DNA from 3 places in the Methylobacterium indicum genome. Region 1 is predicted to be linked to each of the others. Evidence: predicted binding sites of a transcription regulator. Region 1 holds the regulator's gene; each other region holds the start of a gene.
The links. Region 1 encodes PhoB, which activates phosphate uptake and scavenging genes when phosphate is short. Its sites were predicted from a motif close to TGTCATNNANCTGTCAT; they were not measured.
Positions count from the first base shown of each region.

Region 2: ugpB (sn-glycerol-3-phosphate ABC transporter substrate-binding protein UgpB) is a predicted target of PhoB. The motif match lies at 6,464-6,480, and genes of this name have one in related genera.
Region 3: miv_RS03610 (Orn/Lys/Arg family decarboxylase) is a predicted target of PhoB. The motif match lies at 5,835-5,851, and genes of this name have one in related genera.

Region 1 covers NZ_AP024145.1:216,415-226,187, forward strand. The annotation lists gene miv_RS01080 (3-methyl-2-oxobutanoate dehydrogenase (2-methylpropanoyl-transferring) subunit alpha) at 1-327, shown strand, start outside; gene miv_RS01085 (alpha-ketoacid dehydrogenase subunit beta) at 329-1,342, shown strand; gene miv_RS01090 (dihydrolipoamide acetyltransferase family protein) at 1,346-2,731, shown strand; gene lpdA (dihydrolipoyl dehydrogenase) at 2,735-4,123, shown strand; gene miv_RS01100 (hypothetical protein) at 4,267-4,539, opposite strand; gene miv_RS01105 (hypothetical protein) at 5,076-6,116, shown strand; gene phoB (phosphate regulon transcriptional regulator PhoB) at 6,202-6,903, opposite strand; gene phoU (phosphate signaling complex protein PhoU) at 6,972-7,709, opposite strand; gene pstB (phosphate ABC transporter ATP-binding protein PstB) at 7,790-8,602, opposite strand; gene pstA (phosphate ABC transporter permease PstA) at 8,721-9,638, opposite strand; gene pstC (phosphate ABC transporter permease subunit PstC) at 9,666-9,773, opposite strand, start outside.
Region 2 covers NZ_AP024145.1:4,155,444-4,165,216, reverse strand. The annotation lists gene miv_RS19410 (adenosine kinase) at 1-583, shown strand, start outside; gene ugpE (sn-glycerol-3-phosphate ABC transporter permease UgpE) at 756-1,598, shown strand; gene miv_RS19400 (ABC transporter ATP-binding protein) at 1,627-2,679, shown strand; gene miv_RS19395 (CaiB/BaiF CoA transferase family protein) at 2,805-3,977, shown strand; gene miv_RS19390 (CCDC90 family protein) at 4,070-4,447, shown strand; gene miv_RS19385 (thiamine pyrophosphate-binding protein) at 4,575-6,251, shown strand; gene ugpB (sn-glycerol-3-phosphate ABC transporter substrate-binding protein UgpB) at 6,525-7,844, shown strand; gene ugpA (sn-glycerol-3-phosphate ABC transporter permease UgpA) at 7,849-8,733, shown strand; gene miv_RS19370 (SPFH domain-containing protein) at 8,904-9,215, opposite strand; gene miv_RS19365 (hypothetical protein) at 9,212-9,445, opposite strand; gene miv_RS19360 (acyl-homoserine-lactone synthase) at 9,457-9,773, opposite strand, start outside.
Region 3 covers NZ_AP024145.1:780,884-790,656, forward strand. The annotation lists gene miv_RS03595 (patatin-like phospholipase family protein) at 1-1,073, opposite strand, end outside; gene miv_RS03600 (acetyl-CoA carboxylase carboxyltransferase subunit alpha) at 1,345-2,298, shown strand; gene miv_RS03605 (GNAT family N-acetyltransferase) at 2,834-3,439, opposite strand; gene miv_RS03610 (Orn/Lys/Arg family decarboxylase) at 3,439-5,784, opposite strand; gene miv_RS03615 (Ros/MucR family transcriptional regulator) at 6,271-6,789, shown strand; gene miv_RS03620 (helix-turn-helix domain-containing protein) at 6,876-7,907, opposite strand; gene miv_RS03625 (MFS transporter) at 8,029-9,327, opposite strand; gene speB (agmatinase) at 9,676-9,773, shown strand, end outside.

The DNA of each region.
Region 1 (9,773 bases):
GAATACGTCACCTACCGGGCCGGGGCGCACTCGACCTCCGACGACCCCTCCGCCTACCGGCCGAAGACCGAGTTCGACGCCTGGCCGCTCGGCGATCCCGTCGCGCGCTTGAAGAACCACCTCATCGCCCGCGGCGCCTGGTCGGAGGAGCGCCACCGCCAGGGCGAGGCGGAGATCCTCGACGAGGTGGTGGCGGCGCAACGCGAGGCCGAGACCCACGGCACGCTGCATGCCGGCGGCAAGCCCTCCCCGCGCGACATGTTCGAAGGAGTGTTTTCGGAGATGCCCCCCCACCTGCGCCGCCAGCGCCAGCAGGCGGGGTACTGACATGCCGCGCCGCACGATGATCGAGGCCATCCGCGACGCGATGGCGGTATCGATGGAGCGCGACGACGACGTGGTCGTGTTCGGGGAAGACGTCGGCTATTTCGGCGGCGTCTTCCGCTGTACGCAAGGGTTGCAAGCACGGTTCGGCAAGAGCCGCTGCTTCGACGCGCCGATCAGCGAGCTCGGCATCGTCGGTGCCGCCGTCGGCATGGCGGCCTATGGGTTGAAGCCCTGCGTCGAGATCCAGTTCGCCGACTACATGTACCCGGCCTACGACCAGATCGTGTCGGAGGCCGCGCGCCTGCGCTACCGCTCCGGCGGCCAGTTCACCGCCCCGATGGTGGTGCGGATGCCGACCGGCGGGGGCATCTTCGGCGGGCAGACCCACAGCCAGAGCCCCGAGGCCCTGTTCACCCACGTCGCGGGCTTGAAGACCGTGGTGCCGTCGAACCCCTACGACGCCAAGGGCCTCTTGATCGCCGCGATCGAGGATCCCGATCCGGTGATTTTTTTGGAGCCCAAGCGCCTCTATAACGGCCCCTTCGACGGCCACCACGACCGGCCGGTGACCCCTTGGGCCCGTCACGACCTCGGCGAGGTGCCGGACGGGCACTACACCGTGCCGCTCGGCAAGGCGGCGATCCGGCGCGAGGGCTCGGCGGTCACGGTGCTCGCCTACGGCACCATCGTGCACGTGGCGGAAGCCGCCGCGGCCGAGACGGGAATCGACGCCGAGATCGTCGATCTGCGCACGCTCTTGCCCCTCGACATGGAGACGATCGAGGCCTCGGTCCGCAAGACCGGGCGCTGCGTCATTGCGCACGAGGCGACCCTGACCTCGGGCTTCGGCGCCGAGCTCGCCGCCCTCGTCCAGGAATCCTGCTTCTACCACCTGGAGGCGCCGATCGTCCGGGTCGCCGGCTGGGACACCCCCTACCCGCACGCCCAGGAATGGGCCTACTTCCCGGGTCCCGAGCGCGTCGGCCGGGCCCTTCGCGCCGCGCTGGAGGGCTGAGCCATGGGCTTTCGCATCGTCAAGCTCCCCGACATCGGCGAGGGCGTGGCCGAGGCCGAGGTCTCGGCCTGGCACGTCAAGGTCGGCGACGTGGTCCGCGAGGACCAGCCCCTCGCCGACGTGATGACCGACAAGGCCACCGTCGAGATCCCCTCGCCGGTGAGCGGCACGGTCGCGGCGTTGGGCGCCGAGGCCGGCCAGATGCTGGCGGTCGGCGCCGAACTGGTGCGGCTGGAGATCGAGGGTGGGGACGCCGCGCCTGCGGCGGCTCCGGAGGCCGGCGTCGCGGTGACGCCCGAGGTCGCGAAGGCGCAGGACGCCGCGGCCGGTCAACCCACGGCCGCCCTGGTCCCGGCCGCGGACGGCCTGGAACCGGCCCAGCCGGCACCCGCCCCGCAATCCGCCGCGGTACCGAAGCCGTCCGAACCGCAAAGGCCGGTGCCCGCAAAGCCCCCCGCCCCGCGCCCCGCCGCGGCGACGGCCCCCTCCTCCGGCCCGCCGCGACCGGCGGGCGAGAGGCCGGTCGCCTCGCCGGCCGTGCGTCGGCGGGCGCTGGAGGCCGGCATCGACCTGCGCCAGGTCCGCGGCACGGGCCCGGCCGGCCGCATCGGGCACGACGACCTCGACGCCTATCTCGACGCGCCGCCCGAGGAGGCCGCGCCGGCCCCCGCCGGCCGCGCTCCGCGCACGGGCGTCGAGGCGATCAAGGTCATCGGGCTGCGCCGGCGCATCGCCCAGCGCATGGCCGACGCCAAGCGCCGCGTCGCTCACTTCTCCTACGTCGAGGAAGTGGACGTGACGGCGGTCGAGGAGCTGCGCGCCGCCCTCAACCAGCGCCACGGCGCGAGCCGGCCGAAGCTCACCCTGATCCCGTTCCTGGTCCAGGCCCTGGTGCGCGCCCTGCCGGACTTCCCGCAGATGAACGCCCATTACGACGACGAGGCGGAGGTGATTCACCGCCATGCCGGCATCCATGTCGGCATCGCGACCCAGACCCCGTCCGGCCTGATGGTGCCGGTGCTCCGCCATGCCGAGACCCGCGACGTCTGGAACTCGGCGGCCGAGGTCCGCCGCCTGGCGGACGCCGCCCGCAACGGCCTGGCGGCCCGCGACGAGCTCTCGGGTTCGACCATCACCATCACGTCGCTGGGCGCGCTCGGCGGCATCGTGACGACGCCGGTGATCAACCGGCCGGAGGTCGCGATCATCGGCGTCAACAAGCAGGTGATGCGCCCGGTCTGGCGCGATAACGCCTTCGTGCCGCGGCTGACGATGAACCTCTCGGCGTCCTTCGACCACCGGGTGGTGGACGGCTACGACGCCGCCCTGTTCGTGCAGGCCCTCAAAGGCCTGATCGAGACGCCCGCGACCCTGTTCATGGAGGCCTGATCCTTGAGCGAGATCACCACCAAGCTCCTGGTGCTCGGCGGCGGCCCGGGCGGCTACGTCGCGGCGATCCGCGCCGGCCAGCACGGCATCGACACCGTGCTGGTCGAGGAGAACCGCTTAGGGGGCACCTGCCTCAATGTCGGCTGCATCCCGTCGAAGGCGATGATCCACGCGGCCGAGGCCTATCACGCAGCTTTGCTGCAATCCGAGGACGCCTCGCCCTTCGGCCTCTCGGCCGGTCCCCCGCGCCTCGATTTTTCCCGCACGGTGGCCTGGAAGGACGGCATCGTCGGGCGGCTCAACACCGGGGTGGCGTCACTGCTGAAGCGCGGCGGGGTCAAGATCCTGCGCGGGCGCGGGACCATGGTCGACGGCAAGACCTGCCTCGTCGAAACCGATACCGGGCCCGAGCGGGTGCGAGCCGAGCACGTCATCCTGGCCACCGGCTCGGTCCCGGCGGCGCTCCCCCACCTGCCCTTCGGCGGGCGGGTGATCTCCTCGACCGAGGCTTTGTCCTTATCCAAGGTCCCCGCCACCATGGCGGTGGTCGGCGCCGGCTATATCGGGCTCGAACTCGGTACCGCCTTCGCCAAGCTTGGCGCCAAGGTCACGGTGGTCGAGATGGCCGAGCGGATCCTGCCGGCCTACGATGCCGAGCTGACCCGGCCGGTGGCGCGGCGCCTCGCGGCGCTCGGCATCGACGTGTTGCTCGGCGCCCAGGCGACCGGGCTGTCGGGCGACGCCCTCGCCGTCGAGGTCGGTGGGGACTCCAGAAAAATTCCGGCCGAGGTGATCCTCGTCGCGGTCGGCCGCAAGGCCCGGACGCAGGATCTCGGGCTCGAGCGGCTCGACCTCGACATGAGCGGCCCGTTCATCCGCATCGACGAGCGCTGCGCCACCTCGATGCGCAACGTCTGGGCGGTGGGCGACGTCACCGGCGAGCCGATGCTGGCCCACCGCGCCATGGCGCAGGGCGAGATGGTGGCCGACCTCGTGGCGGGGCGCCGCCGCGCCTTCCACAAGGTGGCGATTCCCGCGGTCTGCTTCACCGACCCGGAGGTGGTCTCGGCGGGTCTCTCCCCCGAGGAGGCGCGCGCCGCCGGCCACGAGATCCGCACCGGCCTCTTCCCCTTCGCCGCCAACGGCCGCGCCATGACGCTCGGCGCCGAGGACGGCTTCGTGCGGGTGACGGCGCGGGCCGACAACCACCTCATCCTCGGCATCCAGGCGGTGGGGGCCGGCGTCTCGGAACTGGCGGCGGGGTTCGGCCTGGCGCTGGAAATGGGCGCGCGGCTGGAGGACGTGGCCGGCACGATCCACGCCCACCCGACCCTCGGCGAGGCCTTTCACGAGGCGAACTTGCGGGCGCTCGGCGAGGCGCTGCACATCTGAAAGGCGGTCCCGCCGGACGGAGACGTCCGGCGGGACCCCGCGACGCCCATCGCGAGGGCGCGGGCGTCAGACAGGCTCCGTCGGTTCGCGAGCCGGGTGACCGGCTTCCTGAACGATCGCGGCTTGCCGTCCTCGACGGATCGTCAGCGGCGGTTCGGCTTCACGTCGGCACGCTTCATGGCGATGTCGTCCGTGCACCGAAGAAAAGCATTGTAAGTCTTACTCGATACTCTGCGCTTGATCCAGCTGTTTCGGCCGTTGTGACGCGTCTGGATCCCGACCGATTCCGCACATGTCTCACGCTCGGCACTCGACTGCGCCGATGCCGGCCGCACGGCAAGACCGAGCATCGAAGCGACGATCTCTCCGGCCAGCAGGAAAGCCGAGATCATCACGATGTTTCTGATCTTTTCCATGGAAATCATTCCCTCCCGACACTAAAATCCTAACGTCATGTCTGCCGATCAACAACTATAAATGCGTGACATGCAGAGCGCTGGCGCCACTGACCCAAGGATGGGGTCGTCCGAGGGACGGCGCAGGTCGACCACACCGACGCCTTCGCGCCGGGGCGGCGCGAGCGGGGATGTCGAGATCGGCGTCAGGCTTGGGCCCGGCGCTCGGGGCGGGGGCGCGGATCCGTCGCCACGATGCATCCACCTCTGGGCGAAGCCTGATACGGGGCGAACGTCCGGGCGCCCGAAGAAGCGGTGCTAGATCTGAGACCGTCCCCCGGTGCTACCGACCGTGCGGAGATCCCCCATGCGCGGACCGATCGCATCGGGGGTGAACGGCACAGCGCCAGTCCGGGCCCGATGCACCGGACGCCCCGCTTAATCCCGCACGGCCCAAAGGTCTGACAGGCGTTGCATTTTTATGGCAGCCATGTCGGCCGGCATCGTCTCTAACCGGACGCATCGGAGCACTGCACATCTGGGGCCCTCGCGCGACCATGACGGGAATCATCGAGCCGATCCGATGCCTGTCGGCCGCGGCGGGCGTCCTGATGCTCGTCCTCTCCACTCCGGCGCCCGCGCGGGCTGCGCCGAGCGGCAAGTTCGGAACGGAGGGCAAGCCCGGGACGGAAGACCGATCCGGATCGGACCGGGACGGCGCGCGCGAGGCCGGCAAGGACGAGGGCCGGCAGGCAGGGACGTCCGGCAAGACGGGCGACGGCAAGGACGTCGATACCGAGCACCTGTTCGGCTTCACGGAGGGCGCCGATGCCGGCGAGAAGGGCGAGCAGGAAGCGGTGGTCGACACCGTCTCGCGCATCGGCAAGCGCCGGGACGGCCCCGGCCGGGCGGCCTACCGGGTGCTCGACACGCGGCTCGCCTATCAGTTCAACCCCATCGACAGGCTGAGCCTCGAACTCAGCGCGTTCGGCACGTTGCGGCGGCAGCGCAACGTCGCGGATCTGGACGACAAGTCCTACGGCACTTTCGACGGTGCCTCCCTGGAGGTGAAGTACCAGTTCCTGAAGGGCTCGGCGGAGCAGCCGCTCGGTCTCGCCCTGGAGGTGCGCCCGCGCTTCACCCGCGTCCTGCCGGTCGAAGGGCGCGGCGCCGACATCGTCGACGTCGAGAGCCTGCTCCAGCTGGACGTCCAGGTGGTGCCCGACACGCTCTGGTACGGCAGCAACATCAGCATCGAGCCCGCGGCAGGGCGCGAGCGGGGCGGCCGCGGCTATCGCTCCTCGACCTTCCTGTGGTCGAACGCCCTCGTGGGGCGTGTGGGGAAAAATACCTATCTCGGTCCGGAGGTCCGCTACCTGCGCGGCTACGAGGGGACCTTCCTGAACCGGCTGGAGAGCGAGGCGCTCACGGTCGGTCCCGCCCTGCACCACCGGTTCACCGAGAAGGTCTGGCTCACCGTGGCCTATGCGGGCCAGGTCTGGGGCCGCGATACCGATCCGGCCCTCGCCGGCCGCGCCCTCGGGCTGAACCAGTTCGAGCGGCACAACCTGCGGGTCAAGTTCGGCATGGAGTTCTGAGACGACGGCGTTCATCGTCATCGGCCCGATCCCGGGCCGGGACCGCCGCCATGCCTCGCCCGGGAGCCGCACCCGGAGACCGGTCTCACGGCTCGGGCGCGAACATCTCGTCGAAGGAGTAGCCGGAGCCGCGCACGGTGCGGATCGGATCGGCGTCGCGGCCGCGGTTGATCGCCTTGCGCAGGCGGCCGATATGCACGTCGACGGTGCGCTCGTCGATGTAGACGTCGTGGCCCCAGACGCCGTCGAGGAGTTGCTCGCGGGAGAAGACCCGGCCCGGGCTCTGCATCAGGAATTCGAGCAGCTTGAACTCGGTCGGGCCGAGATGCAGCTCGCGGCCGTCGCGGCGCACGCGGTGGCTGACCCGGTCGAGCTCGATGTCGCCGGCGATCAGGAGATCGGCGACGTGGGCGGGCTTCGACCGCCGCAGGAGCGCGCGCACCCGGGCCAGGAGTTCCGGCACCGAGAACGGCTTGACGATGTAGTCGTCGGCGCCGGTGGCGAGGCCCCGCACCCGGTCGCCCTCCTCGCCACGGGCCGTCAGCATGATCACCGGCAGCCGTTCGGTCTCGCGGCGCGCGCGGATGCGCCGGCACAGTTCGATGCCCGACAGCCCGGGCATCATCCAGTCGAGGAGGACGAGGTCGGGGATCTGCTCGCGCAGGCGGATATCCGCCTCGTCGCCACGGGCGACGGCGTCGACCTCGAAGCCCTCGGCCTCGAGGTTGTAGCGAAGGAGGAGGGTCAGGGCCTCCTCGTCCTCGACGATCAGGATGCGGGTACTCATCGGGGGCACTTCAGGGACGCCGCCGCCCGAGACGGCCACCCGGCATCGCGGCCGGGCGGGCCGACCGGTCAGGCTTTGGTCGGGGACTGGGGCGAGGATTGAGGATCGACGGTGGCGAAGCTCGACCCGTCGTTCTTCGGCCGGTCGGTGGTCAGGGTCTCGCCGGTGGCGAGATAGTGGATGGTCTCGGCGATGTTGGTGGTGTGGTCGCCGATGCGCTCGACGTTCTTGGCGCAGAACAGGAGGTGCGTGCAGAACGTGATGTTGCGCGGATCCTCCATCATGTAGGTCAGGAGCTCGCGGAACAGCGAAGTGTAGAGCGCGTCGATGCCGCCGTCCCGGGCCCAGACGTCGAGGGCCGCCACGGTGTCCTGGGTGGCGTAGGCGTCGAGCACGTCCTTGAGCTGGCCCTGGACCAGCTCGTTCATGTGCTCCACCCCGACGACGATCTTCTGGAGCTGGACCTGGTCGGCGATCGCGACGACGCGCTTGGCGACGTTCTTGGCCAGATCCCCGATGCGCTCGAGGTCGCCCGAGACGCGGATCGCCGAGATCGTCTCGCGCAGGTCGATCGCCATCGGCTGGCGCTTGGCGATCAGGAGGATCGCCTTCTCCTCGATCTCGCGCTGCAGCCCGTCGAGGCGCTGGTCGGCGGTGATCACCGCCTGGGCGAGGGCGGTATCGCGGCGCAGGAGCGCCAGGCCCGAATCGGCCACCATCTTCTCGGCGATGCCGCCCATCTCGGCGATGCTGCGCCGCAGGTTCTGCAATTCCTGGTCGTAGGACGTGACGATGTGGTTCGACATGAGGTGAGACCCCCCGGAATGAGGCGGAGCGTAAGGGCGCGGGCCGGCCCGGCGGAAGGCGGGCCGGCCCCGGGAGCGGCTCAGCCGAACCGGCCGGTGATGTAGTCCTGGGTCTGGCGCTTCGACGGGTTCATGAACAGCCGGTTGGTCGGCCCGAACTCGATCAGCTCGCCGAGATACATGAAGGCGGTGAACTGCGAGATGCGCGCCGCCTGCTGCATGTTGTGGGTGACGATGGCGATGGTGAACTCGCCCCGCAGCTGCTCGATCAATTCCTCGATGCGGCCGGTCGAGATCGGGTCGAGGGCCGAGGTCGGCTCGTCGAACAGGATCACCTCCGGGCGCTGCGCCACCGTGCGGGCGATGCAGAGGCGCTGCTGCTGGCCGCCCGACAGGCCCATGCCGGACTGCTTGAGCTTGTCCTTCACCTCGTCCCACAGGGCGCCCTTGCGCAGGGCTTCCTCGACGCGGACGTCGAGGTCGGCCTTGCCGAGGCGCTCGTAGAGCCGGATGCCGAACGCGATGTTGTCGTAGATCGACATCGGGAACGGGGTCGGCTTCTGAAAGACCATGCCGACCCGGGCGCGCAGCTCGTTGAGGTCGATCGAGGGATCCAGGATGTTGCGGCCGTCGAGCAGGATCTGCCCTTCCGCGCGCTGCTCGGGATACAGGCTGTAGATCCGGTTGAAGGTGCGCAGCAACGTCGACTTGCCGCAGCCCGACGGCCCGATCAGCGCCGTGACCTGGCGGTCGAGGAAGTTGAGGTTGATGTTCTTCAACCCCTTGAAGTCGCCGTAGTAGAAGTTGAGGTCCTTGACGGCGAGGCGGACCGGGGCGGACTCGTCGGCCGTGCTCTGGCCCACGACCGGCGCGGCGGTGGCGGTGGCGCTCATCGGTGTGTCTCCGGGCAGGAGCATTTTTCGACGAAAATCGTCGAAAGAAATGCGGCAAATTCAGATGAGGAGAGCAGCACCCGGTCGCCGAGCGATCGGGTGCTGCCGGAGATGCGGATCAGCGCCCCTTCGGGCCGCTCAGGACGAGGCGGGCCACGATCGACAGGCCCAGGATGGTGATGGTGATGAGGAGCGCGCCGGCCCAGGCCAGCTGGCGCCAGTTCTCGTAGGGCGAGAGCGCGAACTGGTAGATCATGACGGGCAGGTTCGCGACGCCGCCCATCAGGTTCGGGCTGAACCAGGAATTGTTGTTGAGCGCGGTGAAGAGCAGCGGCGCGGTCTCGCCGGCGATGCGGGCGAGCGCCAGCAGCACGCCGGTGACGATGCCCGATTGCGCGGCCCGCCAGGTGACGGAGCGGATCACGATCGAGAGCGGCGCGCCGAGCGCCGCGCCGGCCTCGCGCAGGGTGCCGGGCACGAGCCGCAGCATGTCCTCGGTGGTGCGCACGATCACCGGGGTGGCGATGATGGCGAGCGCCACCGCGCCGGCCCAGCCCGAATACCCGCCCATCGGCCGCACCATCAGGGTGTAGACGAACAGGCCGATCAGGATCGAGGGCGCCGAGAGCAGGATGTCGTTGAGGAAGCGGATCACGTTGGCGAGGTGCGAGGCCCGGCCGTACTCGGCGAGGTAGGTCCCGGCGAGCACGCCGATCGGGGTCGCCACCACGATACCGAGGGCGGTCATCACCAGGCTGCCGAGGATCGCGTTGGCGATGCCGCCGCCCTCGGTGCCGGGGCCCGGGGTGACGTTGGTGAACAGGGCCGGCGAGAAGCCCTGCACGCCCTGGACGATCAGCATCAGGAGGATCGAGCCGAGCACGATCGCGCCGAGCGCGGTCGCGACGGTGCAGCCGACGACCAGGACCTTGTCGGCGGTGCGGCGGCCGGCACGGACCCGGCCCCATTCGGGCGAGGCCGGGCGGGGCGGAGCGGCGGGGGTGGCCCCTGAGACCGCGGCGGGGGAGGCGCTCATCGGGAAACGTCCGTTCCGGGTGCGGGATCAGGCCACCTTCGCGCGGCGCACGAGCAGCCGGGCGATGATGAGCACGATGAAGGTGACGACGAACAGGATGCAGCCGAGCGCCATCAGCGAGCTGAGCTGGAGGCC
Region 2 (9,773 bases), 2.6 Mb from region 1:
CTCGGACGTCGACGAGGAGACCGTGCGGAGCGCCCGCCACGTCTACCTCGAGGGCTACCTGTGGGACCCGCCGGCCGCCAAGGAGGCGTTCCGCAAGGCGGCCAAGATCGCGCATGGCGCCGGCAACAAGGTCGCGCTGACCCTGTCGGACGCGTTCTGCGTCGACCGTTACCGCGACGAGTTCCTGGGCCTCATCCGCGACGGCAGCCTCGACATCCTGTTTGCCAACATCCACGAGCTGAAGAGCCTGTACCAGACCGCCGACGCAGACACGGCCCTGGCGGCGCTCCGCGCGGAAAAGGGTCTCCTCGGCGTCGTCACCCGCTCGGAGGACGGCGCGCTCGTGGTCTCGGGCGACGAGACGAAATCCGTGCCGGCCTCGCCCGTGCGCGAGGTGGTCGACACCACCGGCGCCGGCGACCTGTTCGCGGCGGGCTTCCTCGCCGGCCTCGCCCGCGGCCTCGACCACGCCGATTGCGCCCGCCTCGGCGCCGTCGCGGCGGCGGAGATTATCTCCCATCTCGGCGCCCGGCCGCAGGGAGACCTCAAGGCACTCGCCGCCCAGGCCGGCCTGGAGGTCTGAACGCAGAGGCGGCGCTTTCGTCAGAGCTTGACCGATGCTAAGCCGGCTCTGCAACGGCAATCGCCGGCCTTGCGACGAGCGCCGACGACCCACACGCACCCCGAGCGTCGCACGCCCGTCACGCGCGTGCGGCACCGGAACTTAAGAAACCATCCGCCAGGGAGCGGCCCCGTTGGTCGAGAACCGCCGCTTCGGCAACCTGATCCCGCACCTCGTGCTGTGCCTCGGGGTCGGCATCGTGGTCTTCCCGGTCTACCTCGCGCTGATCGGCTCGACGCACGACGCCGCTACCATCGCCAACGGGCAGATGCCGCTCTGGCCGGGGACCCACGGGTTCGAGACCTACCGGCGGGCGCTCACCGAATCCGGCATGGCCGGCGCGCCGGTCGGGCTGATGCTGATCAACAGCACGATCATGGCGCTCGCCATCGCGCTGGGCAAGATCTCGATCTCGCTGCTCTCGGCCTATGCGCTGATCTACTTCAATTTTCCGTTCCGGCAGACCGCCTTCTGGGCGATCTTCGTCACCCTGATGCTGCCGGTCGAGGTCCGTATCTACCCGACCTACAAGGTCGCGGCCGACCTCCAGCTCCTCGATACCTATGCCGGCCTCGCCCTACCGCTGATCGCCTCGGCGACCGCGACCCTGCTGTTTCGCCAGTTCTTCCTCACGGTGCCGAACGAGCTCGTCGAGGCCTCCCGCATCGACGGGGCCGGGCCGGTGCGGTTCTTCCTCGATACCCTGCTGCCGCTCTCGCGCACCACGATGGCGGCGCTGTTCGTGATCCAGTTCCTGTACGGCTGGAACCAGTATCTCTGGCCGCTGCTGGTCACCACCCGCGACGACATGCAGACGGTGGTGATCGGCCTGCGCAAGATGACCTCGATCACCGACCAGCTCACCGAGTGGCAGATCGTCATGGCGACCGCCGTGCTGGCGATGCTGCCGCCGGTCGTGGTGGTGTTCGCGATGCAGAAGCTGTTCGTGCGCGGCCTGGTGGAGACCGAGAAGTGACCTCTTTCCGTACGATCGGACGCCCCTGATGGCCGGCCTCGCCCTCGACACCCTGCGCAAGACCTATTCCGGCGGCGTCGATGCGGTGCGCGGCGTCTCGCTCGACGTGCCGGACGGCGCCTTCTGCGTCCTCGTCGGCCCCTCCGGCTGCGGCAAGTCCACCGTCCTGCGGATGATCGCCGGCCTCGAGACCGTGACCTCGGGGGCGATCACCATCGGCGGACGCGTCGTCAACAACGTCGAGCCCGCCGACCGCGACATCGCGATGGTGTTTCAGAACTACGCGCTCTATCCCCACATGCGCGTCTACGACAACCTCGCCTACGGGTTGCGCAACCGCGGCACGCCGAAGCCCGAGATCGAGACCCGGGTGACCGAGGCCGCGCGGTTGCTGGGCTTGGAGGCCATGCTGACGCGCTACCCGCGCCAGCTCTCGGGCGGCCAGCGCCAGCGCGTCGCCATGGGGCGGGCGATCGTGCGCAAGCCGCAGGTCTTCCTGTTCGACGAACCGCTGTCGAACCTCGACGCCAAGCTCCGGGTGCAGATGCGGGTCGAGATCCGCCGTCTCCAGCGTCAGCTCGCCGTCACCACGGTCTACGTCACCCACGACCAGGTCGAGGCGATGACCATGGCCGACCGGCTGGTGGTGATGAATGGCGGAGAGATCGAACAGGTCGGCACCCCGATCGAGATCTACCGCCGCCCGGCCACTCGCTACGTCGCGACCTTCATGGGCTCGCCGCCGATGAACATCCTGCCCGCGGAAGCGGTGGCGGGGGGCGTGCGGATCGACGGGACGGTGATCCCGGTGACCGGCCTCACCGCCGGCACCGCCGTCGAGGCCGGCATCCGCCCCGAGGATCTGCGGATCGCGGAGGACGGCTTGCCGTTCCGGGTCGCGTTCGTGGAGGAGCTCGGCGCCACCCGCCTGCTGCACGGGCCGCTCGCCGGCACCGACGTGGCGGTGCAGGTGCCCGCCGGCTCCCCCGCGCAGGAGGGCGACACGGTGCGGCTCGCGATCGACGGGAGCGCCGTGCACCTGTTCGACCCCGCCACGGGGCGGCGGCTGGCGCAGGGCTGACCGGAGGCCGACGGCCTTTCCCGCTGGCCAAGCCTCGGCGTATGCAAGCTCGAGACGGATCCCGTGCAGGGGATCCCGGCGCCATTCCGCAAACGGGAGGCGCATCGTTGGGAGGCGTACTTTCCGTGCACAAACCCCTCGCCGGCATCAAGGTGCTCGAACTCGCCCGCATCCTGGCCGGCCCCTGGATCGGCCAGCTCCTGGCGGATCTCGGCGCCGACGTGGTCAAGGTCGAGCGGCCGGTCGTCGGCGACGACACCCGGACCTGGGGCCCGCCCTTCGTCGAGGGCGCGGACGGCGAGCGGCTTTCGGCCTCGTATTTCCACTCGACGAACCGCGGCAAGCGCTCGGTCGCGGCCGATTTCGAGACCGCGGAAGGGCAAGCCGTGGTGAAGCGGCTCGCCGCCCATGCCGACGTGGTGATCGAGAACTTCAAGGTCGGCGGCCTCAAGAAGTACGGGCTCGACCACGAGGCCCTGAGCGCCCTCAACCCCCGGCTCATCACCTGCTCGGTCACCGGCTTCGGCCAGGACGGCCCCTACGCGCCGCGGGCCGGCTACGACTTCATGGTCCAGGGGCTGGGCGGGATCATGTCGCTCACCGGCGAGCCCGAGGGCGAGCCGGTCAAGACCGCGGTCGCCTTCGCGGACGTGTTCACCGGGGTCTACGGCACGGTGGCGATCCTCGCCGCCCTCCAGGGCCGGCACGCCACGGGCAAGGGCTGCCACATCGACATGGCGCTCCTCGACACCCAGGTCTCGGTGCTCGGCAACCAGGCCCTGGTCTATCTCGTGTCGGGCCTGCTGCCGCCCCGGATGGGCAATGAGCATACCAGCATCGTGCCCTACCAGGTCTTCCCGACGTCGGACGGCCACATCATCGTCGCCTGCGGCAACGACGGCCAGTTCCAGAAGTTTTGCAGTGTGCTCGGCACGACCTGGCACCTCGACCCCGACTATTCCACCAATCCGGGCCGGGTGACCCGGCGCGACGTGCTGATCCCGCTCATCAGCGCCGAGACGAGCCGCCACACCAAGGCCGACCTGTTGGCGCGCCTCGGCGCCGTCAACGTGCCGGTCGGCCCGATCAACGACCTCGCCGAGGTCTTCTCCGACCCGCAGGTGGTCCATCGCGGGATGCGCCTCGACCTGCCGGATCCGCGCGCCAAGGGCGGCACGATCCCGAGCGTGCGCTCGCCGATCGTCATCGATGGCGTGCCGATGGCCGCCCAGACCGCCTCGCCGCAGGTGGGGGACCATACGCAGAGCGTGCTGGCGGATCCGGCCTGGGGCGGGTGACGGACGTCGTCGATGCAGGCGGCGCGAGCCAAGGCCATCGCTGACTGCTATGGTGCTCGCTACGAGCCTCCCGGAAGACGCCCGTCCCCACCATGACCTCGATCGCGTTCGACACGCTCAAATTCGCCCGGACGTTGCGCGACCGGGCGAAGATGTCGCCCGAGCAGGCGGAAGGTCTGTCCGACGCTCTTCTCGAAGCCATCCAAGGCGATATTCCGACGAAAGCGGATCTCAAGGACGTCGAGGCGAGCATCGAAGGCGTCAAGGCGAGCATCGAGGCGCTGCGGACCAGCACGCGATCGGACATGGACGCCGTCAAGGCGAGCCAGCGGGAAACCGAGCTACGCCTGGAAGCGCGCATCGAATCGACGAAGAGCGACATCATCAAATGGGTCGCCGGACTGATCGGTTTTCAGACACTCGCGATCATCGGCGCCGTCATCGCGCTGGCACGGATTCTCAAACCGTGAGGTGTGAGGTCGGCCGACGATGCATGATCATGGCGAGCCGATTCCGTCCGTTTCGCGCGCGGCCTTGTCCGCTTTCGAATACCCGAGAGAAGCAACTCAAGAACGTGGCTCGACAAAGGACGCACCCATGACCGACGCCCCCCGCCCCCGCACCGGCGGGCAGATCCTGGTGGACCAGCTCGCCCGCCACGGCGTCGGCGACATCTTCTGCGTGCCCGGCGAGAGCTACCTCGCGGTGCTCGACGCGCTGCACGACGCGCAGATCCGCCTCACCGTCTGCCGGCAGGAGGGCGGGGCCGCCATGATGGCGGAGGCGCACGGCAAGCTCACGGGGAAGCCCGGCATCTGCTTCGTCACCCGCGGCCCCGGCGCCACCAACGCCTCGCCCGGCCTGCACATCGCCAAGCAGGATTCGACCCCGATGATCCTGTTCGTCGGCCAGATCGAGCGGGCGGCCCGCGAGCGCGAGGCGTTCCAGGAGCTCGATTACCGGGCGGTGTTCGGCACCATCGCCAAGTGGGTCACCGAGATCGACAGCGCCGACCGCCTGCCCGAGCTGATCGCCCGCGCCTTCCACGTCGCCACCGCCGGCCGGCCCGGCCCGGTGGTGATCGCGCTGCCCGAGGACATGCTGGTCGAGACCGCGACCGTCCCGGATGCTCCCGCCTTCCGGCCGGTCGAGACCCATCCGGCGCTCGCCCAGATGGTCGCGCTCCAAAACCTGCTGGGGCAGGCCGAAAAACCCTTCGCGATCCTCGGCGGCAGCCGCTGGTCGGCGGAGGCCGTGCGGCGCTTCTCGCGTTTCGCCGACCTGTTCTCGCTCCCCGTCGCCTGCTCGTTCCGGCGCCAGGGCCATTTCTCGGCCGATCACCGCTGCTATGCCGGCGATCTCGGGCTGGGCGTCAACCCGAAGCTCCTCGCCCGGATCAAGGAGGCCGATCTCCTGCTCGTCGTCGGCGGGCGGCTGTCGGAGATCCCGTCGCAGGGCTACACGCTCCTCGACATCCCCGGGCCCCGCCAGACCCTCGTCCACGTCCACCCGGACCCGGAGGAACTCGGCCGCGTCTACAGCCCGACGCTCGCCATCAATGCGAGCCCGACCGCCTTCGCGGCGGCGATCGAGACCGTGCAGCCGCCTCGCGCCCTGCCCTGGGCCGCGGGCACCGAGGCCCTGCATGCCGAATACCTGGCCTGGAGCGATCCGACCCGGATCACCACCCCGGGCAATCTCCAGATGGGCGGCGTGATGGCGCATTTGCGCGAGGCACTGCCCGCCGACGCGATCCTGTGCAACGGGGCGGGTAACTTCGCCACCTGGGTGCACCGCTTCTGGCCGTTCCGCGCCCATGACGGCCAGCTCGCCCCGACCTCGGGCTCGATGGGCTACGGCGTGCCCGCCGCCATCGGCGCCAAGCGCCTGCTTCCCGACCGCACCGTCGTGGTGGTCTCGGGCGACGGCGACTTCCTGATGAACGGGCAGGAATTCGCCACCGCCGTCCAGTACGGGCTGCCGGTCATCGTCATCCTGGTCGATAATGGAATGTACGGCACGATCCGGATGCACCAGGAGCGCGAATATCCCGGCCGCGTCTCCGGCACCGCGTTGAAGAACCCCGATTTCGCCGCCTATGCCACCGCCTTCGGCGGCTACGGCGAGCGGGTCGAGCGCACCGAGGATTTTCCCGCTGCCCTGGCGCGGGCGCTTGGCTCCGGCCTGCCGGCGATCCTGCATTGCCCGATCGACCCCGAGGCGATCACCCCGACGACGACCATCCAGGCGCTGCGGGATCGGAAGCGGGCCTGAAGCTTCGAGTTCGAAGCTTTCATCCCACCTGCAACCTCATCCTGAGGTGCGACCGCAGGATGAGGTCGTGAGTAGGATGATCCGGAGAACTGCGCCGACGGGGTCGCACTCTTCACGACCCTCCCTTGTCCCGCGGGCACGGCTGTGCTTAGCCAGCTACTAACAAGCTGCCCGCCGCTGGAGACGGTGCGGGCCGCGTCACCCCCGGCGCCTGTCGTCGGAGTGTCACGCGGGCCCCGCATGAGGGGCCGCACACGAGGAGACGACAACCCGATGGCCCCCACCCTGACGATCCGCATCGCACTCGCCGGCCTCGGGCTGGCCGCCGCCGCGACCCCGGCGCTCGCCGTGACCGAGCTGCAATGGTGGCACGCGATGACGGGCGCCAACAACGACGCCGTCAACCGCCTCGCCGACGAGTTCAACGCGAGCCAGAGCGACTACAAGGTGGTGCCCACCTACAAGGGCAATTACGGCGAGACGCTGAATGCCGGCATCGCGGCCTTCCGGGCCGGCACCGCGCCGCACATCATGCAGGTGTTCGAGGTCGGCACCGCCACGATGATGTCGGCCAAGGGCGCGATCAAGCCGGTCTACCAGCTGATGAAGGATGCCGGCGAGCCGTTCGACGCGAACGCCTACCTGCCGGCGATCACCGGCTACTACTCGACGACCAAGGGCGAGATGCTCTCGTTCCCGTTCAACTCGTCGTCGATGGTGATGTGGGTCAATACCGACGCCCTGAAGTCGATCGGCCTCGACGCGCCGCCGAAGACCTGGCCGGACCTGTTCGCGGCGGCCAAGAAGCTGACGCAGAACGGCTTCCCGAATTGCGGCTTCTCGACGACCTGGGTGACCTGGCTCAACATCGAGCAGCTCTCGGCCTGGCACAACGTGCCGGTCGCCACCAAGGCCAACGGCATGGACGGCCTCGACACCACGCTCGAGATCAACGGCCCGCTCCAGGTCAAGCACCTGACCAACCTCGCCGAGGCGCAGAAGGACAAGTCCTTCGACTATTCCGGCCGCTACGACAGCGGCTTCGGCCGCTTCACGGCCGGCGAGTGCCCGATCATGTTCGGGTCGTCCGGTTCCTACGGCAACGTCAAGGGCGCGGCGAAGTTCGCCTGGGCCTCGGCGCCGATGCCCTACTATCCCGACATGCCCGGCGCGCCGCAGAACAGCATCATCGGCGGCGCCTCGCTGTGGGTGATGGGCGGCAAGAAGCCCGACGAGTACAAGGGCGTGGCGAAGTTCTTTACCTTCCTGTCCGACACCGACCGGCAGGCGAAGCTGCACCAGACCACCGGCTACATGCCGATCACCAAGGCCGCCTACGAAAAATCCAAGGCGGACGGCTTCTACGACAAGAACCCGGCCCTCGAGACGCCGATCAAGGAACTGACCAACAAGCCGCCGACGGAGAATTCCCGGGGCCTTCGCCTCGGCAACCTGCCGCAGATGCGCGACATGTGGGCCGAGGAGATCGAGGCGACGCTGGCCGGCAAGAAGACGGCGAAGCAAGCCCTCGACGAGGCGGCGACCCGCGGCAACGCGATGCTGCGCCAGTTCGAGAAGCAGGCCGGACGGTAACCTCATGAGCCCCGAGCGCATCACCTTCGGAGGTCGGCTGCTGCCGGCGGCGCTGATCGCGCCGCAGCTCCTGATCGTCGGCCTGTTCTTCTACTGGCCGGCCGTACAGGCGGTCTGGCAGTCGTTCCAGATGCAGGACGCGTTCGGGCTCTCGACGGAGTTCGTCTGGTTCGACAACTACCGGGCCCTGTTCACGGACCCGGCCTATTACCAGGCCCTCGTCACCACGCTGGTCTTCGCGGCGGCGGTGGCGGGGCTTTCCTTAAGCTTCGCCCTGCTGCTCGCCACGATGGCGGACCGGGAGATCCGGGGTTCGGGGATCTACCGGACGCTCCTGATCTGGCCCTACGCGGTGGCGCCGGCGGTGGCGGGCGTGCTGTTCGGCTTCCTGTTCCAGCCCGGCCTCGGGCTGATCGCGCGGGGCCTCAACCAGATCGGCATCCCGTGGAACCCGCTCCTCGACGGGAACCACGCCATGATCCTGGTGGTGATGGCGGCGGCCTGGAAGCAGGTCTCCTACAACTTCCTGTTCTTCCTCGCCGGCCTTCAGGCGATCCCCGGCAGCGTGATCGAGGCGGCGGCGATCGACGGTGCCGGCCCGGCCCGGCGGTTCTGGACCATCGTGTTTCCGCTTCTCTCGCCGACCACGTTCTTCCTGATGGTCGTCAACGTGGTCTACGCCTTCTGCGAGACGTTCGGCGTCATCGACGTGCTCACCCATGGCGGTCCCGGCCGGGCGACCCAGACCCTCGTCTACAAGGTCTACCAGGACGGCCGCATCGGCGCCGATCTCGGCGGCTCGGCGGCGCAGTCGGTGGTGCTGATGGCGATCGTGATCGGGCTCACCGCGATCCAGTTCCGCTACGTCGAGAAGCGGGTGGCGTACTGAAGCCCTCGCGGGCCGCGGAGGGTACCTCACCCCCGCGCCTGGACCGGGCGGCTGGAACGGTCCTTTGAAACGACAGGGCGCGATGCGCTCCCGCTTCCGACCGGAGGCGGGGCGCATCGCGCCTTTTGTATGCCCGACGACCCCGCACGGATCGACGGAGCGGGCGACGCTCAGGACGACATCGTCCGCTCGGGCTCGCCCTCCTCGCCGAAGCCGAGCTCGTCGAACACGGCCGTCGCGGCGCGGATCATCGCCTGCACGGAGGGCAGATCGCGGATCTGCGGGCTCGCGGTGTGCTGGAGGTCGAGGATCCCGGCGGCGAGGCGCAGGGCCTGGATCTCGGCTCGGGCGGCCTGGGAGATGTCGGCCTGGGACAGGTCGGAATGCCGGGCGGAGGAATGGATCGCGAAGGTCATGGTGCGTGCCTGGTCGTGGGGAGAGGACAATCGGGAAGCGGGTCCGGGATGGGCGCCGGAGGTCATGACCAATGCTCCTCCGCGGCGTGGAGCGCGGTAGGCGGATAGGTGCGGCCGACATAGCCGAGGGCGAGCCGGATCAGGTCGAGGACGACCGGATCCTCGCAGGCCGCGGCATGCCGGTAGGCCTCGATCAGGTGCTCGGCCAAGCAATCGGCCGGAGGCCGCTCCAGGCCCGGCGGCGGCAGGCTGCGGGGGAGCGAAACGGGGAAGCGGGTGTCGTCGTGGTACGGCATCGCTCGCCTCCTCACGCGGCCAGGCCGCGGCCGACCCGCGGTCGGTCGGGAGGCGTCGAGGGGCGGGCGAGGACCGAGGCCACGATGCCGTAGGCCGCCCGGGTCTCCCGCAGGGCCTCCTCGGTCATCGCGATCGAGACCGCGCAGAGCGAGACGCCCTCGCAGGCGACCGGCAGGCCGAGGGGCCGCGGGCGCCAGCCGATCTCGGCGAGCTGGGGAATCCAGTAGGTCTCGACGACGAGGTTGAGATGCGGGATGCCCTGTTCGAGGCAATGCTCGATCATGCCCGCCGACACGATGCCGGCGGCCCGCGACAGCGGCCGTTCCT
Region 3 (9,773 bases), 560 kb from region 1:
CAGCGCTCGATCCAGCGGCGGTGGCGCAGGGAGCGGCGCATGTCGTGGCGCCCGGCCTTCCAGTGCTCCAGCATGGTGGCGCGCGAGAATTCGTAGTCCTTGGCGTCGCTCTCGTAGTTCTTGGCGCGGTAGATCAGCTGCAGGATCGTGACCGCGTTCTGGTGGCTGACCTCGGCGAGGAAGGCGACGTCGGGGTCCTGGCGCAGCTCCGGCGGCAGCTTGTCGAACAGGCGCCGGAACGCGGTCTTGGCGCGGTGGATCTCGATCTGGTCGTCGGTGTTGAGGCGGGTGCGGCTCGAGAAGCGGATGTCCTTCTCGCGCTCGGCCGCTTCCGCCAGGGTGCGGGGCACCGGCCCGCGGGCGCTGAACAGGTCGACCTGAAACACCGCGAGGTCGCGCGCCCGTTCCTCGTCGAGCACGTATTGCAGCGGCGTGTTCGAGACGATGCCGCCGTCCCAGTACGGCTCGCCGTCGATCTCCACCGGCGGGAAGCCCGGCGGCAGCGCCCCCGAGGCCATGACGTGCTCCGGGCCGATCCGGTCGCGGTGGTTGTCGAAATAGACGAAGTTGCCGGTGCGGACGTTGACCGCGCCGACGCTGAGCCGCGTCTCGCGCCGGTTGATCCGCTCGAAGTCGATCAGCTCCAGCAGCGTCTGCCGCAGGGGGGCGGTGTCGTAGTAGCTCAGCGCCTGCGGCGCCCCCGCCGGGTAGAGGGCGGCGGGCGGCCAGCGCGGCGCGAAGAAGCCCGGCACGCCCACCACCGCCCCGAAGGCGGCGCTCCAGGCGTTGAACACTTCCCGGGCCTGCTCGCCGGGAAACCAGGGCGACACGGTGATGCCGGACGAGACCTTGTCCCAGAACGCCCGCAACCGCTCGATCCGGCGCTCCGGCGGGTTGCCGGCGATCAGCGCGGCGTTGATCGCCCCGATCGAGATGCCGGCGACCCATTCGGGCGAGAGCGCGGCCTCCTGCATCGCCTCGGCGATGCCGGCCTGGTAGGCGCCGAGCGCGCCGCCGCCCTGGAGCACCAGCACCCGGCACTCGTCGCGCTCCGCCCGCTCCGGCTCGTCCATGGCGCCTCCAGGAAAACGTCGCCCGTTCCGGCCGTAAGATGATGGTGCAGTGCCGCAAGACAAGCCTCACCGCGGGCGGCGGCCGAGCTTTTCGCGCCGGGGCCCGGGTGGCGTCCCGGGCGGGATGTCCCGGGTTGACATGCGCGGGCCCCTCCGCCAACCCTCCGCGCCGCCCTGGCCCGGACGCGAGGACGGGGCCGGCCGCCGTGCCATCGACCCCGCGCTTCGCGCCGAAGCCACCGCGATGCGGCCCGACACAACACAGGTCCCGATGCGCTCCTACCTCGACTTCGAAAAGCCCGTCGCCGAGCTCGAGGCGAAGCTCGAGGAATTGCGGGCGCTGGGCGACCGCGACGGCGCGGTGGCGATCAGCGAGGACGTGACCCGGCTCGAGGCCAAGGCCGCCGCCGCCCTCGCCGAGCTCTATGCCGGCCTCACGCCCTGGCAGAAGACGCAGGTCGCCCGCCATCCGCAGCGCCCGCACTTCGTCGATTACTGCGCCGGCCTGATCGAGGAATTCCAGCCGCTTGCCGGCGACCGGGTGTTCGGCGAGGACGAGGCGGTGGTCGGCGGCTTCGGCCGCTTCCGCGGCCGGCCGGTCTGCGTCATCGGCCAGGAGAAGGGCGCCAACACCGAGGCCCGCATCCGGCACAATTTCGGCATGGCCAAGCCCGAGGGCTACCGCAAGGCGGTGCGCCTGATGGGGCTCGCCGGCCGCTTCGGCCTGCCGGTCCTCACCTTCGTCGACACCGCCGGCGCCTATCCCGGCATCGAGGCGGAGGAGCGCGGCCAGGCCGAGGCCATCGCCCGCTCGACGGAGGCCTGCCTCGGCCTGCCGACCCCGAACGTCACGGTGGTGATCGGGGAGGGCGGCTCGGGCGGCGCCATCGCGCTCGCCACCGCCAACACCGTGCTGATGCTCGAGCACTCGATCTACAGCGTGATCTCGCCGGAGGGCGCCGCCTCGATCCTGTGGCGCGACGCCGGCCGGGCCCAGGACGCCGCGACCGCGATGAAGATCACTGCCCAGGACCTCCTGCGGCTCGGCGTCATCGACGCCATCGTGCCCGAGCCCACCGGCGGCGCCCACCGCGACGGCCAGGCCGCGATCCGGGCGACCGGCGAGGCGATCGCGAGCGCCCTGGAGCCGCTTGCCGCCCTCGACGCCGATACCCTGCGGGACAAGCGGGCGCAGAAGTTCCTGGAGATCGGGCGGAGCCTGTAGGGCGGATCGCGCCGCTCGTTCGGTTCGCGCGACAGATCTCCCATCCTTCGGGTCATCCCGGGCTCCGCTGCGCGGCCCCGGAATGTTGGGGTGGACGGCCTCCGACGGCATCGAATGTGCCAGGTTGAGGACGTCGAACACCCAACCGAGGAGAGCGTCCGTACCGCCTCTCGCGCGACAAGCTGCTGCCGGCGCTCGAGAAGATCCCCGCCACCGTCGGGCCGGGCCGGTCGGCTGCGTTCCGCCGCCGCTCGAGGAGCGGCGGGACGCCGCCCTCGGTGAACGAGGAGCCGCAAGCACGGCCAAGGCCAGGGCGGAAGGCCAGAGCAGGATGAGGGACCCTGGGACCAGGACATTCCGCCGTGTCGTCGCGCGTCACAGCGCGTCGGGATGTTGGGAGCCTGGTCTTCACAAGGGCATGCTTGTGCGAACCCCTCGGTGGCCCGCCGCCGTCCCGTCGCTGCACCGCGACGGCACGACGGCATCCATGACGTGGGGGGTGGAACAGCCGGCGAGGGAGCCGATCACTCCCTCTTCACGTCGTCGCCACGGCCGCCTGCGCGTCCCGCGCCGCCGCCTCCTGGCGCCAGGTCGAGGGCTGGTCCGACGACCCCGTGCCGAGCGCGCATTGCACCATCACGCTGTCGGCCCAGCGGCCGTGGCGGTAGGCCACGGCCGGCAGGTGGCCGACACGCGTGAAACCGCAGGCCTCATGCAGGCGCAACGACGCCTCGTTCTCGGCGTCGATATAGCCGATCATCTGGCGGTAGCCGCCCGCCGCGCAGGCCTCGATCAGGGCCGGCAGCAGGCGCCGGCCGATGCCGGCATGGAGATGCCCGGCATGGACGTAGATCGAGTGCTTGAGCGTGTAGCGGTAGGCCGGCCGCTTGCGGAACGGCACCGCGTAGGCGTAGCCCGCCACCATCCCGTGGCGCTCGGCCACGAGGTGGGGCAGGCGCTTGCTCCGCATGTTCTTGCGTCGGCGCTTGAGGTCGTCCGGCCGGAGCCGGTCCTCCTCGAAGTCGCCGGTATCGCCGACGCCGTGACGGATATGGTGCTCGTAGATGTCGATCATCGCCGCCACGTCGACGTCGGTCGACGGGCGGATCACGATCCCGGGCTGGGTCGGCGCCGAGTCCATCAGCGCCCCTCGCGCAGCACGTAGGTGTAGAAGCGGATGCGCCCGTCCGGCTCGACCTGGCGGTAGACGCCCTGGATCTCGGCCTCGAAGCCCGGGAACAGGTTGGCGGCGGCCTCGAACATCTTGAAGTAGTCGAGCATGGGCTTGGCCCGCTCGTCCAGCCGCTCGCCCGGCAGCACCGTGCCGATGCCCGGCGGGTAGACCAGCATCAGGGTCGTGGCGATGCGTCCCTCGGCCTCGGCGATCGGCACGAAGTCGACGTTGTTGCGGGTCAGCATCTGGGCCGCGGCCTTGGGCGGCATCACCATCTCGGGCAGGTGCTCGGGCATGAACTGCTTGCGCTGGAGCCCCGAGGTGTCCGACTGGCGATGGAAGGCGTGGTAATCGGCGCAGAGGTCGCGCAGGCGCACGCCGCCATAGCGCTGCGGCCGGCGCCGGACGAATTCCGGCATCGCCTCTTCGAGCAGTACGTTGTCGTCGTGCAGGCGCTTGAAGGCGACGAGGCCGGAGATCAGCGTGCCGGCCTTCGAGGATTCGACGCCGGGCGTCAGCAGGAAGAGCAGCGAGTTGAGGTCGTTCTTCTCCGGGACGATGCGGTTCTCGCGCAGGTACTGGGCGACGATCGGCGCCGGCACGCCGTGCTCGGTGTATTCTCCCGTCCGCCGGTCGAAGCCCGGGGTGAGCACGGTCAGCTTGTTCGGGTCGGTGATGGCGTAGCCCGGCGCGACATGGGTGAAGCCGTGCCAGCCGGCCCCCGGCTTCAGCTCCCAGTGGCGCGCGTCGGAAGCGAGCTCGTCGGTCGGCAGGCTCTCCCACGGCACCTCGGCGCCGCCGGCCCCCGTCGCCATGTCGGGCACGAAGGGATCGAAGAACCAGCGGCGCTTGGGGTCGCGCTCGTTCTCCTCGAATTCCTTGCGGATCGCCCGCACCTTCTTGCGCCACTCGATGCCGAGCCGGATCGTGTCGTCCCACAGGATCATGCCGGAGCGCCCCTTCATCATCTGGGCGCCGACGTCGAGGGAGGCGAAGAGCGGGTAGAACGGCGAGGTCGAGGCGTGAACGAGGAAGCTCTCGTTGAGGCGCCGGTGCTCCACCCGCCTCGTCTGGCCGCGGATGTGGCCGTCCTTGGTGTGGATCTGCGAGGCCTGGGAGAAGCTCGCAAGCTGCTTGTGGGTCGATTGCGTGGCGATGATGCCGGGCGAGGTCTCGTCCAGCCCCGTCAGCCCCATGGCGTAGCGGCCCTGGAACAGCGGATGGAACTTCATGAAGCCGGCCCAGGCCTCGTCGAACAGGATGTAGTCGCAGAGGTGTCCGATCCTGGCTACGATCTCGCGGGCGTCGTAGATCGTGCCGTCATAGGTGCATTGCTCGATCACCGCGACGCGGAACGGGCGCTCCTTGCGCCACGCCTCCTTGTCCTTGACGAGCGGATTGTCGCGGATCTTCCGGCGGATTTTTTCTTCGTCCAGCGCCTCGTGGAAGATCGGGCCGATCAGCCCGTAGGCGTTGCGGTCGGTCTCGAGGAAGATCGGGATGCCGCCGCCGAGAAAGAGCGCGCCGTGATGCGCCGCCTTGTGGTTGTTGCGGTCGAACAGCACCAGGTCGTCCTCGGCCACCAGCGAGGACAGCACGATCTTGTTCGAGGCCGAGGTGCCGTTGAGCACGAAATAGGTCTTTTCGGCCCCGAAGATCTGCGCCGCCTCCTTCTGCGCCTTGAGCGCCGGGCCCTCGTGGGTCAGGAGATCGCCGAGATCGAGGACCGAGTTGTCGAGGTCGTCGCGAAAGATCGCCTCGCCCAAGTGCTCGACGAAGATGCGGCCGATCGGCGAGCGGTTGTAGAAGATGCCGCCGTTATGCCCCGGGCAGGTCCAGAGCTGGTTGCCCTTCTCGGCGTAATCGACAAGCGCGCCGAAGAACGGGGTCTTCAGGGTCTCGGCATATTGCGTCACCCGGCTGACGAGGCCGCGGGCGATGAATTCTGGGGTCTCTTCCGCCAGGAAGATGTAGCCGTCGATGAAGTCGAGGAGCTCGACGGGGATGTCCTCGAGCCGCTTGCGCCGGACCATGATGACGATCGGCATCTCGAGGCCGCGCTTGCGCATCATGTCGATGAGCGCCGCTGCCTTGCCGTCGAGGCCGCGCTTGCCCCAATCCACCACCAGGCAGCCGACCGCCGCATCGGTCTGCACCGCGATCGCCGCATCCTCGACCCGCCGCGCCCGCACCACCTCGAAGCCGCGATGCTCGACCGCCGCCACGATCTGGTTGACGCGCGCGCCCTCGAGGTCGTCCGGGTCGAAGGCCGGCGTGCACATCAGCACGGTGAAGCGGCGGTGGAAGTCCATCGGGCGGGGCTCCTGTCCTGGGCAGTCGGACCTGCGTGTCGGCCCCTCTCATGACGTTCCGATGACGGTCCCGGCCCTGCGGCGAATCCACTCCCCCGGGCGATGCCGGCATGGGGAAGGCGGCGACGCGCCGGACATCCGGGCATCTCTCGCGGGCATCTCTCGCGGGCATCCCCCGCCCCGCACGCCAATCCGCCATGCGGCCTAATCGGGGTGGACCTTCGTCGGGGCCGGTCAGGCGCTGACTAATCCACTCTGGGTACCGCCGACCGAGTTTGCGGCCGAGTAGCCCGCGCGATGCGCAAGGCTTGGGTGAATCTCCGGGCCGGCATGAAGCCGTTGCGCGACGTGAAGGCGGCCCGATTACAAAAAGCATCTGTGGGTAATTCGGTGCTGACCGTACGACGGTGGGTTGAAACTGCACGCGTGTGCCCGATATCGGCTCCAGGCCCGCTCGTCGGGTGCGTTGATTTAGGACAAATATCCGTGTCGCAAGAAGATCTGGTCCAGGACGTCGATTACGTGGCGCTCGCCGCCGACGTCGTGTCCGCCTACGTCGCCAACAACTCGGTTCCGGCCGCCGACCTCGCCGGCCTGATCGGCACCGTGCACAACGCCTTCGTCTCCCTCGGCCAGCCGGTCGCCAAGGAGGCCGAGAAGCCGACCCCGCTGATGCCGATCAAGAAGACGGTGACCCCGGATTACCTGATCAGCCTCGAGGACGGGAAGCAGTACAAGTCGCTCAAGCGCCACCTCTCCACCCGGGGCCTCACCCCCGAGGAGTACCGCCGCAAGTGGGGCCTGCCGCACGACTACCCGATGGTCGCCGCCAACTACGCCGCCCAGCGCTCGGAGCTGGCGAAGAGCATCGGTCTCGGCCGGGGCCGCACCGTCGCGGCGGCCGCCAAGCGCGCCACCTCGGATGCGGTCGTGAAGGCCCCCGTCGCCGACGCCAAGGCGGACGCCAAGGCCGCCGGCAAGCCGTCCAAGCGCGCCCGCGCCTGAGGGCCGACCGACGCCGACGAGCGACGCGCACGTGACGCGGCAGTGAAGGGCGACCTGCGGGGGCAGGTCGCCCTTCGCGCGTCGCGTCACATCAGCTCGCCGTGCCAGGTCACGAAGCCGAGCGGCGGTACGCCGGCCGGATCGGGGCGGGTGAGCCGTCTCCGTTCGGCCCTGTCCGGCTCCGCGGTGCCGCGCGCGCTGCGGCGATACTCGCCGGGCGGCACGCCGACCGCGTCGCGGAACAGGCGGCCGGCATGGCTCGGCGAGGTGAAGCCCGCCGCCGTCGCGAGTTCGTCGATGGTGCGGTGCTCGTCGGGCTGCGACAGGGACCGGCGCAGCTGCGCCACGCGCCGCTGCTGCACGAACCGGGCGACGCCGCCGGCCGGCTCGAACAGGCGGTAGAGCACGCTGCGCGACACGCCGATCCCGGCCGCGATCGTCGCGACGGACAGATCCCGGTCGCCCAGATGCCGATCGATGAAGGCCGTGGCGCGTGCCCGCGCCCGTCCGGCGGCGACGGGAGGCGGGACCGGCGCGGCCCGGTCGCGCAGGGAGGCGAGCGTCGCACCCAGCAGGAGGCAGAGCGACTCGGTCGCGACGCCGGCGAGGTTCGGCGTCAGCCCCGCGGCGTGCGCGGCGAGCGAGCGCAGGAAATCGATCGACAGGCCCGCCTCGCGCGGGCCCAGCACCAGCCCGTGCAGGTCGAGCCCGTCGAGGACGGCCGGGTCGAGGCGGTCGCGGGCGATCGCCGCGGTGACGATGCGCGCGCCCGTGGTCCAGGTGCGCTGCGGGCGGGTGAGGTCGAACAGCGCGAGGCTTCCGGCCTCGACCGCGCGGACCGCGTCCGGCACCTCCAGCATCATGCGGCCGGCGAGGACGAGGTGAAGCGTGACGTGGTCGAAGCCGTCGCGGGCGACCCGGCGCGGCCCGCGGGCATGCGACACCCCGGCGAGCTGCCGGTCGAAGATCAGCATCCGCGGCAGCCGGTGGGCGACGACCTCGGTCCGCAACGGCCCGGGCAGGCGATCGACGTCGGTGCCGCTGCTGTAGAGGTCGCGATACGCCTCGAACGCGTCGTCGTCGGCGGCGAGGTCCGGGCCGAGGGTGATCGTGTCCATCGTGCGCGCGGGCGGCTCCTCGGCTGGTTTCCCCTCGGGCAGACGCCGGTTCCGCGACGGAGACCTGCGATCCACCGGGGCGATGGGCGACACGACGCTTCGGCATGCCGAGGCCGGTTGCTCAGCGGCACATCCCTGCCGCTGGGGCCGCTGATCTCCCGAGGTAGCGCGCACCGAGCAGAAGGGCAACGAGTCCCGCCCCGTAGGCCGGCAGGCTGGCGGCCAGCAGGGCGTGGCCGAGCGCGGCCTCGCCGAAGACCCGGTCGGCCAGAAGCCCGACCAGCGGCGGGCCGAGGCCGAACCCCGCGAGCGTGATGCAGGCCATGAACGGCGCGGTGACGCGGCCGCGCAGCGCCCGCGGCGTCATGATCTGCAGGCCCGCCAGCGTGGCGACCGAGCCGATGCCCAGGCCGAAGATCAGGGCGGCGAGGGCCGCAAGCGCGAGCGCGAAGCGGTCGGTCAGTCCCAGCGTCGCGGCGAGCGGCAGGGTGCCGAGGAGCGAGCCGAGGATCAGCCGTCCGCCGGGCAGGCCCCGCCGTGCGGTGCGGTCGAGGAGGCGTCCGCCGGTGAACTGGCCGAGGGGCGCGGCGACGGCGACGATCACCCCGAACAGCATCCCGGCCGAGGACAGAGGCAGGCCGAAGCGCCGCACGAGCAGCGTCACCGCCCAGGCGTTGGTGGTCTGCACCACCAGGGTGACGGCGGTCCCGGCGATCGCGATGGCGGCGTAGCGCCCGGCATGCCGGGCGAGCCAGGGGGCGAGGGCGGTCCGCCGCGCCGGCCGCCTCCCGCCCCGATCCGGATCGGGCAGACGCAGCATCAGGGCCGCCAGGACGAGGTTCGGCAGCACGCTCAGGGCGAACAGCACCCGCCAGGCCGCGACCGGGGCGCCGAGGCCGAGGGGGACCGCGGCCGGCAGCAGGGCGAGGAGCCCGCCGCCGAGCATCAAGGCCGTCCCGCGCCCCAGGGTGGCGCCGGCGGTGTAGAGGGAGACGCCGTGACCGATCCGGTCCGGCGGCTGACGTGCCGCGATGAGAGCCAGGGCGGCCGGGGTGAGCACCGCCTGGCCGAGGCCGAGCACCGCCCGGCCGAGGACGAACTCGCCGAGGCCGGTCGCCAGCCCGCAGGCCAGGGAGGCCAGGCCCCAGACCAGGATCCCGCCCGCGATCAGGCGCGGGCGGTGAACCCGGTCGACCAGGGGGCCGACCGCCAGGGAGGCGACGGCGTAGGTCGCCACGAAGGCGGTCCCCTGGGCGAGGCCGAGCTCGAAATCGCTCAAGGCCAGGTCGGCCTTGATCGCCGGGGCGACAAGGGCGGCGATGAACCGGTCCGCGAAGGCCAGGAGATGGGCGGCGGCGAGCAGCCACACCCCCGGCCAGGCCGGCGCGAGGGAGAAGCCCCCGGGGCGGGACGCGCGCACCGGATCAGGCGTCGCCGGGTGCAAGGCCGGAACCGGCTGCGGCGCGGATCTCGCCCATGCGGGGTGGCTCTCTCGGCTCGTGGAACGTGCCGCGATCGAGGCGGGATCGCGCGACGGCAGGACGAGGGGTCTCGTCGCAGAAAACGTCGCCGCTCGATAGCCCGTCGGGGGAGCCCGGCTTTTCGGCCGCGGGCTTGCCAGCGCGGCCGGCCTGCGCTTCAGTCGCGCCCGGGCGGCGCGGGCCGAGGGCACGCCGGGCGCGCCGGGGCTCCCCCTCGCGGAGCCGACCTCCCGAGTGCTGCGCCCGGCCGGCGACGACCGGCGGGCCCTTCGTCCCGGATGTCTTCCATGGATCAGGCCAAGAATCAGGCCGAGGATCAGGCCGAGTTTGCCGCCAAGCTCGCGGCCCTGCGCGCCCGCTACCTCGACGCGACCGGCGGCGACAT